DNA from 3 places in the Bradyrhizobium sp. YCK136 genome. Region 2 is predicted to be linked to each of the others. Evidence: predicted binding sites of a transcription regulator. Region 2 holds the regulator's gene; each other region holds the start of a gene.
The links. Region 2 encodes HrcA, which represses chaperone genes, less so after heat shock. Its sites were predicted from a motif close to GTTAGCACTCNCNNNNNGNGAGTGCTAAC; they were not measured.
Positions count from the first base shown of each region.

Region 1 (4,279 bases), 3.4 Mb from region 2:
CGGCGCGCTCTACATTGGCGTGACCAATGATCTCGTGCGCCGTGTCTACGAGCACAGGAGCAAAGCCGTCCCCGGCTTCACGACGAAGTATGGCGTCGACAAGCTCGTCTTGTTCGAGATCTACGACGAACCCGCGAGCGCCATCGCACGCGAGAAGGAGCTCAAGAAGTGGCGTCGGGATTGGAAGACGCGCTTGATCGAGGAGCATAACCCGAGTTGGGATGATCTCTATTCCGGGATAGCCAACTAAGGTTCGTGGTTATGGATTCCGGGCTCGCGCTTCGCGCGCCCCGGAATGACGAGGTGGGGAGAGTTGCGCCACAAACAAAAACCCCGGCATCGCTGCCGGGGCTTCGTATTTGTAGAGCGAGATCCCGGATCTGCGGTGCATCGCTTCGCGCTGCACCGCGTCCGGGACGACTTCGTCGCTTAGAAGTCCATGCCGCCCATGCCGCCGCCCGGAGGCATCGCGGGGCCGGCGCCGCCCTTCTTGGGCAGCTCGGCGACCATGGCTTCCGTGGTGATCAGCAGGGCCGCAACCGAGGCTGCGTTCTGGATCGCGGTGCGGACCACCTTGGTCGGGTCGATAATGCCCTTGGTGACCAGGTTGACGTACTCGCCGGTCTGGGAGTCGAAGCCGTAGGCGTACGTCTTGTTCTCCAGGATCTTGCCGACGATCACCGAGCCGTCTTCACCGGCGTTGATCGCGATCTGGCGAGCGGGAGCCGACAGCGCCTTGCGCACGATCTCGACGCCGGTCTTCTGGTCGTCGTTCTTGGTGCGCAAGCCCTTGAGCTGCTCGGAAGCACGGAGCAGAGCGACGCCGCCGCCCGGGACGATGCCTTCTTCCACAGCCGCGCGGGTCGCATGCATCGCGTCATCAACGCGATCCTTGCGCTCCTTCACCTCGACCTCGGTCGCGCCGCCGACGCGGATCACCGCGACGCCGCCAGCGAGCTTGGCGAGACGCTCCTGGAGCTTCTCACGGTCGTAGTCCGAGGTGGTTTCCTCGATCTGCGCCTTGATCTGGGACACGCGCGCCTCGATGTCGGCCTTCTTGCCGGCGCCGTTGACGATCGTGGTGTTCTCCTTGTCGATCATCACCTTCTTGGCGCGACCGAGCATGTTGAGCGTGACGTTCTCGAGCTTGATGCCGAGATCTTCCGAGATCGCCTGGCCGCCGGTCAGGATCGCGATGTCCTGCAGCATGGCCTTGCGGCGATCGCCGAAGCCCGGAGCCTTGACGGCCGCGACCTTCAGACCACCGCGCAGACGGTTCACGACCAGGGTCGCGAGGGCTTCACCCTCGACGTCCTCGGCGACGATGACCAGCGGCTTGCCGGTCTGCACCACGGCCTCGAGCAGCGGCAGCAGCTCGTTCAGCGAGGAGAGCTTCTTCTCGTTGATGAGGATGTAGGCGTCGTCCATCTCAACGCGCATCTTGTCGGCGTTGGTGACGAAGTAGGGCGAGATGTAGCCGCGGTCGAACTGCATACCCTCGACGACGTCGAGCTCGGTCTCGAGCGACTTGGCTTCCTCGACGGTGATGACACCCTCGTTGCCGACCTTCTTCATGGCGTCGGCCAGGAACTTGCCGATCTCCGCGTCGCCGTTGGCCGAGATGGTGCCGACCTGGGCGATCTCGTCGTTCGAGGTGACCTTCTTGGAGTTTTTGACGAGGTCCGCAACGACGGCTTCGACCGCGAGGTCGATACCGCGCTTGAGGTCCATCGGGTTCATGCCGGCGGCAACCGACTTGGCGCCTTCGCGCACGATCGCCTGGGCGAGCACGGTCGCGGTGGTGGTGCCGTCGCCGGCCGCATCAGCGGACTTGGAGGCGACTTCGCGCACCATCTGCGCGCCCATGTTCTCGAACTTGTCCTCGAGCTCGATCTCCTTGGCGACGGTGACGCCGTCCTTGGTGATGCGGGGAGCGCCGAACGACTTGTCGAGCACGACGTTGCGGCCCTTCGGACCGAGCGTGACCTTCACCGCGTTGGCGAGAATGTCGACGCCGCGCAGCATCTTGTCGCGCGCATCAACCGAGAATTTGACTTCTTTAGCTGCCATCTGGATTTTTCCTTGAGGTTGGCTGGGGGCGAGAGGGGGCTCTTAGGCCGCCTTCTTCTTGGAAGCGGGGACGTCGAGGACGCCCATGATGTCGCTTTCCTTCATGATCAAGAGATCGACGCTGTCGATCTTGACCTCGGTGCCGGACCACTTGCCGAACAGCACGCGGTCGCCGACCTTCAGGTCGATCGGGATCAGCTTGCCGGCTTCGTCGCGGCCACCGGGGCCGACGGCGACGACTTCGCCCTGGGAGGGCTTTTCCTTGGCAGTGTCGGGAATGATGATGCCGCCAGCGGTCTTCTCTTCTGCGTCGATGCGCTTGACCACGACGCGGTCGTGAAGCGGACGGAATTTCATGCAGTCCTCCTAAGCAATTGCTCGGGTTGATGATTTCAGATTGTTAGCAGTCTGTGCCCGCGAGTGCTAGCACGGGTGAGGCTGAAATAGGACAGGAATTTTGCGGGGGCAAGGGCTTCTAGCAGAAAAATAAGCACTCGGAAGGCCCGGCTGCCAGAATCTCTTTCCCATCGTTAACCGTCCGCCGGACCGTATTAGCACGGAGCCGTCTCTGCTGCTAACGCATTGAATTTCAACAGCTTGTTAAACTTTTGGGCTTGAGATGGATTATCAGTTTGCGTCACATTTCTCTCATGTGAGCGCATCTCCACCGGGTGGCTCGTAAGCAGCGTACCGGATCAAGCCACCCCTGAATGCGCTCCTGCAAAGGAGGTTGGCATGGTCTCGCGGGTTGGGGTTGTTTCCGACGACTTCCGGAAACAGGTGCTGGGTTACGGGCTGACGACGGCTGAAATTCTCTATCGGATGCCGGATCATCCTTCGCTGCTTCAGACCTATGTCTGGCAGAACTACGATCTCTTCCCGAAATTCCCGGCGCTGACCGATTTCCTGGCGTTCTGGCAGCAAAAGCTCGACGGTCCCCTCTATTCGGTCACCGTCGCGCATTCCAAGCTGATCAAGCCGGCCGAGCTACGTGCGGTGGACGGCGTGTTCAGGCTGCATTGACGCAGCGATCAGGCGTCGCTGCTGCAATAGCGCTTCCACATCGCGCGATAGGCCTCGTCCGCCGCTTGCGCGTAGGCGACCGGGTTGCAGGCGGGCGCAGCCCTGACCTGTCCGGGCAACTCGCGGCGCAATTTGTCGAGGTCGTCGATCTCAGTCGCGCGGCTCACCGCGATGTCGACATATGCCTCCTCGCTGTCCGTAACCCAGTCCGGCAGGCCAAGCGCGGTGAGGATGGAGCCGGCGGCACGGCTGGGCAGACTGTTCCCGAGCTTCGCCACCACGGGCACGCCCATCTGCAAGGCTTCCAACGTGCTGACGCCGCCATTCTGCGGGAACGGGTCGAGGGCAATATCGACGCGATTGAACGATGCCAGATGATCGACTCGCAAGGTGGTTCCGAGCAGATCGACGCGTTCGGCCGGCACTCCGCAAGTTGCAAGCCTCGCCAGCAGATTGTCGCGGACCAGTTGATCGTCCAGCGCAACATCCTTGATCAGCAGTCGTGACCCCGGCACCCGCTCGAGAATCCGGGACCAGGCCTGCGCGGCCTGGTCCGAAATCTTGCTGATGCGGTTGAAGACACCGAATGTGACGAAGCCGTTCGAGATCGCCGGCGTTGACGCCCGCGCAAGCTCGATCGGCAGCGGCTCCAGCGTCACAAAGCACGGCAGGTCGACAACGGTTTCCGCAAACAGATGCCGGACCGCGGCAGGAATCGCGACCGGGTCGGAGAACAGATAATCGATCGTCGGCAGCCCGGTGCCGGTGCCGTGACCCCAGCCATGGGCCTGGATCGGCGCCGGCTTGCGCGCAAACACGCCGAGGCGGTTTCCTTTGGTGTGGCCGGATAGATCGATCAGGATATCGACGCCATCGGCGCGGATCTCGGCGGCGAGGCGATCGTCGCTCCATTGCGAGGCGTCGCGCCAGCGATCGGCGATCTTTTGAAATTCGTCGGTCGCCGCATCCACTTTCGACGAACAAGAGTAGCATACGATCTCGAATTGTGCCCGGTCACGGTATTGCAGGACCGGCTTGAATATGAACGCGGCCGAATGCGCGTTGAAATCCGACGAGACATAGCCGAGCACCAGGGGGCGATCCGGATCGCGGCTGTTGTCGTGCGGTCTCGCCGCTTCTGAGGCGAACTTCGCGCCGATCCGCTCCCACCAGACTTGCCGCGCTC
Region 1 covers NZ_CP172424.1:3,387,928-3,392,206, forward strand. The annotation lists gene ACFLEY_RS15945 (GIY-YIG nuclease family protein) at 1-250, shown strand, start outside; gene groL (chaperonin GroEL) at 430-2,070, opposite strand; gene ACFLEY_RS15955 (co-chaperone GroES) at 2,113-2,427, opposite strand; gene ACFLEY_RS15960 (usg protein) at 2,806-3,093, shown strand; gene ACFLEY_RS15965 (tetratricopeptide repeat protein) at 3,102-4,279, opposite strand, start outside.
Region 1: a site for HrcA is predicted at 2,470-2,498, ahead of ACFLEY_RS15955 (co-chaperone GroES). Genes of this name have one in related genera too.

Region 2 (4,279 bases):
CATTGCGTGCAGGGCACTGACGGCGCTTCGCTGTCGAAGGACCTCGCAATCCCGCACGCCGAGCTCATCATCCGCAAGGGTTTTCACAAGGACGTCGACAGCTACTCGGCCTTCCTCGAAGCCGACGGCAAGACCTCGACCGGCCTCGCCGGCTATTTGAAGGGCCGCAAGATCAAGCGTGTCTTCGTCGCTGGCCTCGCGACAGATTTCTGCGTCGCCTGGACCGCGCTCGACGCGCGCAAGGCGGGCTTCGAAGTCTATGTCGTGGAAGACGCCTGCCGCGGCATCGACACGCAGGGCTCGCTGGCAAAAGCCTGGGCCGACATGGCCAAGGCCGGCGTGAAGCGGATTCAGTCGGCGGATATCGCGGCGAGCGCGTAGTCGACGCGGACAACTGCAAGACCCTCATCCTGAGGAGCGCGCTTCTTCGCGCGCGTCTCGAAGGATGAAGGCCGAGCTGTTACATCATGGCCTTCATGGTTCGAGACGCCGCGCAAGGGCGCGGCTCCTCACCATGAGGTCTGCGAGCTAGTTCGCCGCGCTGTTCGGCTCGTTGGTGTTGGCCGCGGGCGCAGCCTTCGCGCCGCCCTTGGCGACGCCGACGAGAGCCGGACGCAGCACGCGCTCGCCGATGGTGTAGCCGGCCTGCATGACCTGCACGACCGTACCGGCGGGCACCGACGCATCGGGGACTTCGAACATCGCCTGCTGGAAGTTCGGGTCGAACTTCTGGCCCTGCGGATCGAACTTCTTCACGCCGTGCTTTTCCAGCGCGTTGAGCAGCGAGCGCTCGGTGAGCTCGACGCCCTCGATCAGAGAGGTCAGGCCGGGATCGGCCGCGGCGCGGGCCTCGGCGGGAACCGCGTCGAGCGCGCGCTGGAGGTTGTCGGCGATGTCGAGCACGTCGCGGGCAAAGCCGGTGATGCCGTAGAGACGGGCGTCGGCGACCTCCTTGGTGGTGCGCTTGCGCAGATTTTCCATCTCCGCCAGCGTCCGCAGCATTCGGTCGCGCGCCTCGGCGGCTTCCTTCTGCAACAGCTCGACCGAGCCCGGCTCGGGATCGTCGGGCATGATGTAGGGCTTCGACACCACGGGCTCGCCGGTCGGCGCGGTCGTGTCTTCGGGTTGCCGGTCTCGATCGGTCATCGGCTCTCTTTTCGAATTTGTCTCAGGGATTTTTCTGGCCCGGATATCGTGCTTCGGACGCCGAAAATCAAGCGCCCGTGATCGCCTCAGCCGCCGGTCAGCCCCCCAGAAGGCGGCTGACGATCCGGGCGGCGTAGTCCACGGTCGGGATCACACGGGCATAATTCAGCCGTGTCGGCCCGATCACGCCCAGAACGCCGACGATGTGGCCGGCGGCATCCCGATAGGGCGAGATGATGGTCGAGGAGCCCGACAAGGAAAACAGCTTGTTCTCCGAACCGATGAAAATCCGCACGCCTTCCGCGGTCTCGGCCCGGCCGAGCAGGTCGATGACGCCGCGCTTGGTCTCGAGGTCGTCGAACAAGAGGCGGACCCGCTCCAGATCCTCCAGCGCGTGCAAATCTTCCAGCAGATTGGCGTGGCCGCGGACGATGAGCTGGCGGTCCTCGTTCTCGCCGCCGGACCAGCTGGCGATCCCGGCCGAAATCACCTTCTGCGTCAGCTGATCGAGCTCGGCACGGGCCTCCCCGAGCGCGGTCTCGAGCTCGAGCCGCGCTTCGGCCAGGGTCCGGCCGCGAATCCGCGAATTGAGGAAATTGCCGGCCTCGGTGATCGCCGAGGAGGGAACTCCGGGTGGCAGCGTCAGCACGCGGTTTTCGACCTGGCCGTCCTCGCCGACCAGGATCACCAGCGCTTTTTCCGGTTCCAGCCGGACGAATTCGATGTGTTTCAGCCGCGCGTTGGATTTCGGCGTCAGCACCACCGCGGCGGCGCGGGTCAGGCCCGACAGCCGCGTCAGCGCCTGGTCCAGCGCCGCCTCGACCGACTGCGCCTGACCGACGGAGGTGAGCTGGCTCTGGATCGACTGCCGCTCGGCGTCATTGAGGTCGCCCACCTGCATCAAGGCGTCGACGAAGAAGCGCAGGCCGAGTTCCGTCGGCAGCCGGCCGGCGGACGTATGCGGGGCATAGATCAGGCCAAGCTGTTCCAGATCGGCCATGACGTTGCGAACCGAGGCCGGCGACAGCGGCATCGCGATCAGCCGGGAAATATTGCGTGAGCCCACCGGCTCGCCGATCGCAAGATAGCTTTCGACAATTTGACGAAAGATGTCGCGGGACCGCTCATTCAGCTGGGCGAGCCCTGCGCGCGGCGCGATCAGATGGATCGGATCGTGATGGGCCACAGACAGCAACTCCTCTCAGATGCTTATAATTTGGCCATCCGGGAGGTCCCTGACAAGCGTGGTTTTGCACTTGCTCGACAGTTGCTTGGGGACCGAAAAGGCCTTGCCGCTCACCCTCACCCCACCTACAAGCACCGCAAACAGCCTATTCCCGTGAGTTTTGGAGGATTTCCCATGCGGCCAAGCCGCCGTGCGCCCGACGAATTGCGCCCCGTGACGCTGGAGCGCGGCGTGGTCAAATATGCGGAAGGCTCCTGCCTGGTGAAATTCGGCGACACCCATGTGCTGGTCACCGCCACGCTGGAGGACCGCCTGCCGCCGTGGCTGAAGGGCCAGGGCCGCGGCTGGGTCACCGCCGAATACGGCATGCTGCCGCGCGCGACCTCGGAACGCACCCGCCGCGAAGCCTCCGCCGGCAAGCAGAGCGGCCGCACCGTCGAGATCCAGCGCCTGATCGGCCGCTCGCTTCGCACCATCATCAATCTCGAAGCGCTCGGCGAGCGCCAGATCACGGTCGATTGCGACGTGCTCCAGGCCGACGGCGGCACGCGCACGGCCTCGATCACCGGCGCCTGGGTCGCGCTCGCCGATTGCGTCAACTGGATGAAGGCGCGCAACATGGTCAAGGCCAACGTGCTGCGCGACAACGTCGCCGCGATCTCCTGCGGCATCTACAACGGCACGCCCGTGCTCGACCTCGACTATGCCGAGGATTCGGAAGCCCAGACCGACGCCAATTTCGTCATGACCGGCGATGGCCGCATCATCGAGGTGCAGGGCACCGCGGAACGCGAACCGTTCACACAAGACGAGCTCCTGGCGCTGATGGCGCTGGCCCAGAAGGGTATCGCGCGCCTCGTGGACTTGCAGAAACTGGCCGTCGCGTAGTCAATAGGCCCATGCACCGCCGAATCACCGGAAAGCTCGTCATCGCCACCCACAATCCCGGCAAGCTCGCCGAGATGAAGGAGCTTTTGGCGCCTTACGGCATCGAGGCGGTGTCGGCCGGCGAGCTCGGCCTTTCCGAGCCGGACGAGACCGGCAACGATTTCCGCAGCAACGCCGCGATCAAGGCGATCGCGGCCGCGCACGCGTCCAAGCTTCCGTCCTTCGCCGATGATTCCGGCATCGTGGTCGACGCGCTCGACGGCGCGCCCGGCATCTACAGTGCGCGCTGGGCCGGACCGACCAAGGACTTCACCGCGGCGATGACGCGGATCGAGCGCCTGTTGCAGGAGCGCGGCGCGACCGCGCCCGACAAGCGCAAGGCGCACTTCGTCTCCGCGCTCTGCGTCGCCTGGCCCGACGATCATCTCGAAGAGGTCGAGGCGCGCGTCGACGGCACGCTGGTCTGGCCGCCGCGCGGCACCGCCGGCTTCGGCTATGATCCGATGTTTCGGCCCGACGGGCACACGCGCACCTTCGGCGAGATGACCAGCATCGAGAAGCACGGCCTGCCGCCGCTCGGCCTTGCCCTGTCGCACCGTGCCCGCGCCTTCGTGAAACTGGCGGAGATCTGCCTTGAGCCGCGCTAACGAAGCCTTCGGCGTCTACGTGCACTGGCCGTTTTGCCTGTCGAAGTGCCCCTATTGCGACTTCAACAGCCATGTCCGCCATGCCGCGATCGACGAGGCGCGCTTCGCCTCCGCCTTCGCGCGCGAGATCGAAACGACCGCGCAGCGCGCGCCCGGCCGCGAGGTCACCTCGATCTTCCTCGGCGGCGGCACGCCGTCGCTGATGCAGCCCGCGACCGTCGGCGCCGTGCTCGATTCGATCGGCAAGCACTGGCAGGTCGCTCGTGATGTCGAAGTCACGCTGGAAGCGAACCCGACCAGCGTCGAGGCCACGCGCTTCGCCGGCTATCGCGCCGCCGGCGTCAACCGCGTCTCGCTCGGCGTGCAGGCGCTCGACGATGCTTCGCTGAAGGCGCTCGGCCGCATGCACAGC
Region 2 covers NZ_CP172424.1:9,756,623-9,760,901, forward strand. The annotation lists gene pncA (bifunctional nicotinamidase/pyrazinamidase) at 1-381, shown strand, start outside; gene grpE (nucleotide exchange factor GrpE) at 529-1,146, opposite strand; gene hrcA (heat-inducible transcriptional repressor HrcA) at 1,244-2,332, opposite strand; gene rph (ribonuclease PH) at 2,507-3,220, shown strand; gene rdgB (RdgB/HAM1 family non-canonical purine NTP pyrophosphatase) at 3,232-3,867, shown strand; gene hemW (radical SAM family heme chaperone HemW) at 3,854-4,279, shown strand, end outside.

Region 3 (4,279 bases), 1.4 Mb from region 2:
GATGCCCTTCTCGACCATGTCGACATAGTCCTCGTTCTGGGCGTCGAAGCCGAAGGTCTCGGACTTGTTCTCCAGGATCTTGCCGACGACGATCGAGCCTTCCACGCCCGCGTTCTCGGAGATCTGGCGGATCGGGGCTTCCAGCGCCTTCAGCACGATGTTGATGCCGGCCTGGACGTCGTCATTGGCGTTGGTGAGACGGCCCACCGCCTTCTTGGCGCGGAGCAGCGCGACGCCGCCGCCGGGGACGATGCCTTCCTGCACCGCGGCACGGGTGGCGTTGAGGGCGTCCTCGACGCGGTCCTTCTTCTCCTTGACCTCGATCTCGGTCGCGCCGCCGACGCGGATCACCGCGACGCCGCCGGCGAGCTTGGCGAGGCGCTCCTGGAGCTTCTCGCGGTCGTAGTCCGAGGTGGTCTCCTCGATTTGCGCCTTGATCTGGCCGACGCGGGCCTCGATGTCGGGCTTCTTGCCGGCACCGTTGACGATCGTGGTGTTCTCCTTGTCGATCACCACCTTCTTGGCGCGGCCGAGCATCTTCACCGTGACGTTCTCGAGCTTGATGCCGAGCTCTTCGGAGATGAGCTGGCCGCCGGTGAGGATCGCGAGATCCTCGAGCATGGCCTTGCGGCGGTCACCGAAGCCCGGCGCCTTGACGGCGGCGACCTTGAGGCCGCCGCGCAGGCGGTTGACGACCAGGGTGGCCAGCGCCTCGCCCTCGACGTCCTCGGCGATGATCACGAGCGGCTTGCCCGACTGCACCACGGCTTCGAGCACCGGCAGCATGGCCTGGAGGCCCGAGAGCTTCTTCTCGTGCAGGAGGATGTAGGCGTCCTCGAGCTCGGCGGTCATCTTCTCGGCGTTGGTGACGAAGTAGGGGCTGAGATAGCCGCGGTCGAACTTCATGCCCTCGACGATGTCGACCTCGGTGTCGAGCGACTTGTTCTCCTCGACGGTGATGACGCCCTCGTTGCCGACCTTCTGCATCGCCTGCGCGATCATCTTGCCGATGGCGGCATCGCCGTTGGCCGAGATGGTGCCGACCTGGGCGACCTCGGAGGAGGAAGCGACCGGCTTGGCGCGCTTCTCGATGTCCTTGATGACGGCCGCAACCGCGATGTCGATGCCGCGCTTGAGGTCCATCGGGTTCATGCCGGCGGCAACCGCCTTGGCGCCTTCGCGCACGATGGCCTGGGCCAGCACGGTCGCGGTGGTGGTGCCGTCGCCGGCGAGGTCGTTGGTCTTGGAGGCGACCTCACGCACCATCTGGGCGCCCATGTTCTCGAACTTGTCCTCGAGCTCGATCTCCTTGGCGACGGTGACGCCGTCCTTGGTGATGCGGGGCGCGCCGAAGCTCTTCTCGATGACGACGTTGCGGCCCTTCGGGCCGAGCGTCACTTTGACGGCGTTGGCGAGAATGTCGACGCCGCGCAGCATGCGTTCGCGCGCGTCTCCGGAAAACTTGACGTCTTTGGCAGCCATTTCTGCAATCCCTCGTGTTTCGTGCTGTGTCTTGTTTCGTGCTGCGTCTTGCCGCTTTGCCGGCCGCATCGATTCCGGGATCCGCAGGTCGAACCCGGCGGAAGGATGGATGCCCGGATCACGCGATCCGGGCATGACATTCAGCGGCCGTTCAGGCTGACGGCCCTAGGCCATCACGCCCATGATGTCCGACTCCTTCATGATCAGGAGCTCTTCGTTGTCGATCTTGACCTCGGTGCCCGACCACTTGCCGAACAGCACGCGGTCGCCGACCTTGAGGTCGATCGGGATCAGCTTGCCGGTCTCGTCGCGGCCGCCGGGTCCGACGGCGACGATCTCGCCCTGGGAGGGCTTTTCCTTGGCGGTGTCCGGAATGATGATGCCGCCCTTGGTCTTTTCCTCGGCGTCGATACGTTTGACCACGACACGGTCATGCAGCGGACGAAATTTGGATTTAGCCATGACGTTTCCCTTTGGAGGCTCGCTTCGGAAGTAGTGGAAGTGGGTGGGGCGGCGCTTCCGTCCACCCTCGTCCCGAGGATCGAACGGCGCGCTTAGCAATCGGGCTTTCCGAGTGCTAATAGTGCGCCCGGAAATATGGCTTGGCCGCGATCCTGTCAAGCAAAGGTGGTTAAGCGATTGGTGAGGCGGATATAGGATGGTGGCATTGGAAACGTGTTCGGGGCGCCGGCGTATCAAACGACGTCATTGCTCCGGTGGCGGTTTTGCGCTTGGCTGCAGGAGGGGTGCGGCCATGGTCTTGTTCGGGGGAATGCCATGATCAGTTCAGTTCGCGCGCGCAAGGTTGCCAATCTGGCAGCCGCATCTGGCCTGGCGTTGCTGCTTGGCGCCTGCGGCGGCGGCATGAGCCTGCCGTCCTTCTCGTCTTCGTCCCCGCCGCCCGAGGCAGAGCCCGGTACCGGCCCGGAAATGCCGGCGAGCATCCGCGCCGACGAGATCGTCGGCCGCTGGGGTCTCGCCTCGTTCCAGAACCCGGCCGACCGCGCCCGCACCGAGGCCGCCGCGCGGTCCCAGTGCAAGAATCCTTACGTGATCGGCGCCGGCACCTCCGGCGGCGTGGTCATGCATCTGGCCGACCAGGCGACACCGCAGGAATTGCGGCTGAAGGGCTCGCCCAGCGGCAAGAACTATATCGGGCCGGCCGGTCCGACCCCCGGCGAGCAGGACCGCGAGATCGTGTCCTTCGACGGTCGCGTCCTGATCACCCGCTTCATCGACAAGGACGCCGCCACCCGCTACGGCAACATGGTCTACGTCCGCTGCGCTCCGAGGGCGTGATGTTCTTCCCGTCATTCCGGGGCGATGCGAAAGCATCGAACTATGGTGCGCAATTGCGCACCTGAGAATCTCGAGATTCCGGGTTCGGTCCTGCGGACCGCCCCGGAATGACAGCGTGAGATAAATCCCCAAAAAACAAAAAACGCCGGCTCGCGCCGGCGTTTTGCTTCTTCTCTATGCCGCGTCCGTTCAGTCGAACAGCGCGTCGATGTCGTCCTGCGAGGCGTGGCCGACGTCGCCGGCGAGCTTCGGACCGTTGAGGAGTTTTTCGTCCTCGCTGCGGGTGTCGGCCGGCGCCGGCACATGGGCCTTGATCGCGTCGACGCCGCCCCAGATCTCCATCATCGCGTTGATGTGCTGCTCGATGAACTTCATCGTGGTCATGACCTTGCTGATGCGCTGGCCGGTCAGGTCCTGGAAGTTGCAGGCCTCGAAGATCGAGATGACGCGTTCCTGGATGTCGTCGGCGAGCCGCTTCTGCTGGTCGGCCGATTGCACCTTGGACATCGCGCTGGCCGCCTGGTCGATCGACTCGGCGGCTTCCAGGATCTGCTGGGTCGCCTGCTCGGTGCCGCCGACGACCGCGCCGAGTTCGCCATTGACCTTGGCCATCTCGCCGCCGTCGAAGCTCTTGCCGTGCAGCGTCGCAATTTCGCGCTTGGTGCGGTCGATGGCGTCGTGGATGAGGTCGAGCTCGACCTTCAGCTTCTCGCACTGCTCGATCTGCGCCCGGTAGGTGTCGAGCATGGTGCGCGTCTCGGCAAGCTCATGGGCCGTGGAAGCGTCGATCGCCGCCATCGCCGCGCTGGCGGACAGCGGGGCAGCGGTGCCCTTCGCCATCTGTGCGCGGATCGCGCGCAGCTCCGCCATGATCTCGCTATGCATCGGCGCAGCCTCCTCAATCATTTCGGGGCTGGGCATCTCGCCGACAATAGCCTCTTCGACACGAAAACGTTTGCGGTGAATAGCCATCAGAAACTCCCCCCACCTCACTCACGCGTCTTTGTAGGCAGAAGCAATTTAACACGAGGTTCACGACCGGAACTGTTGCGCGGCCGCGCGCGACGACGCGAGAAGAAGCGATTAACCATGAGCATGAGGCGTTCATCGAAAATAAACGCTGATCGCCAAATTGGGCTCTCGCTCGCGACGTGGTGAATCAAAACGGCGTTTCCGTTTACCAAACGAAACGCCTTTTGCTCTTTATTGACCACGTCGCGGACGCCGATCAGCCATCAGCTCTGCACGACGCATGTGATCTAGACGAAACAGTACAGAGTACGTCGATGTTCAAGAAAATGTCTGTCGCGCTGCTCGGCAGCGCTTACACCCTCGTTGCCGGCGCAACCAGCGCCCGCGCCTTCGACAATACCGTTCCGAACGATCCGCCCGCGGTGCTTTATCAGCCGCAAGTGCCGCCGGCGCCAGTGCGCGTCGCCTCCAACGCGAACATGGGCGGCGGCTTCATCGAGTTCCTGTTCGGCGATGGGCCCGGCCG
Region 3 covers NZ_CP172424.1:1,363,009-1,367,287, forward strand. The annotation lists gene groL (chaperonin GroEL) at 1-1,482, opposite strand, end outside; gene groES (co-chaperone GroES) at 1,648-1,944, opposite strand; gene ACFLEY_RS06435 (hypothetical protein) at 2,260-2,781, shown strand; gene ACFLEY_RS06440 (protein phosphatase CheZ) at 2,971-3,753, opposite strand; gene ACFLEY_RS06445 (L,D-transpeptidase) at 4,068-4,279, shown strand, end outside.
Region 3: a site for HrcA is predicted at 2,036-2,064, ahead of groES (co-chaperone GroES). Genes of this name have one in related genera too.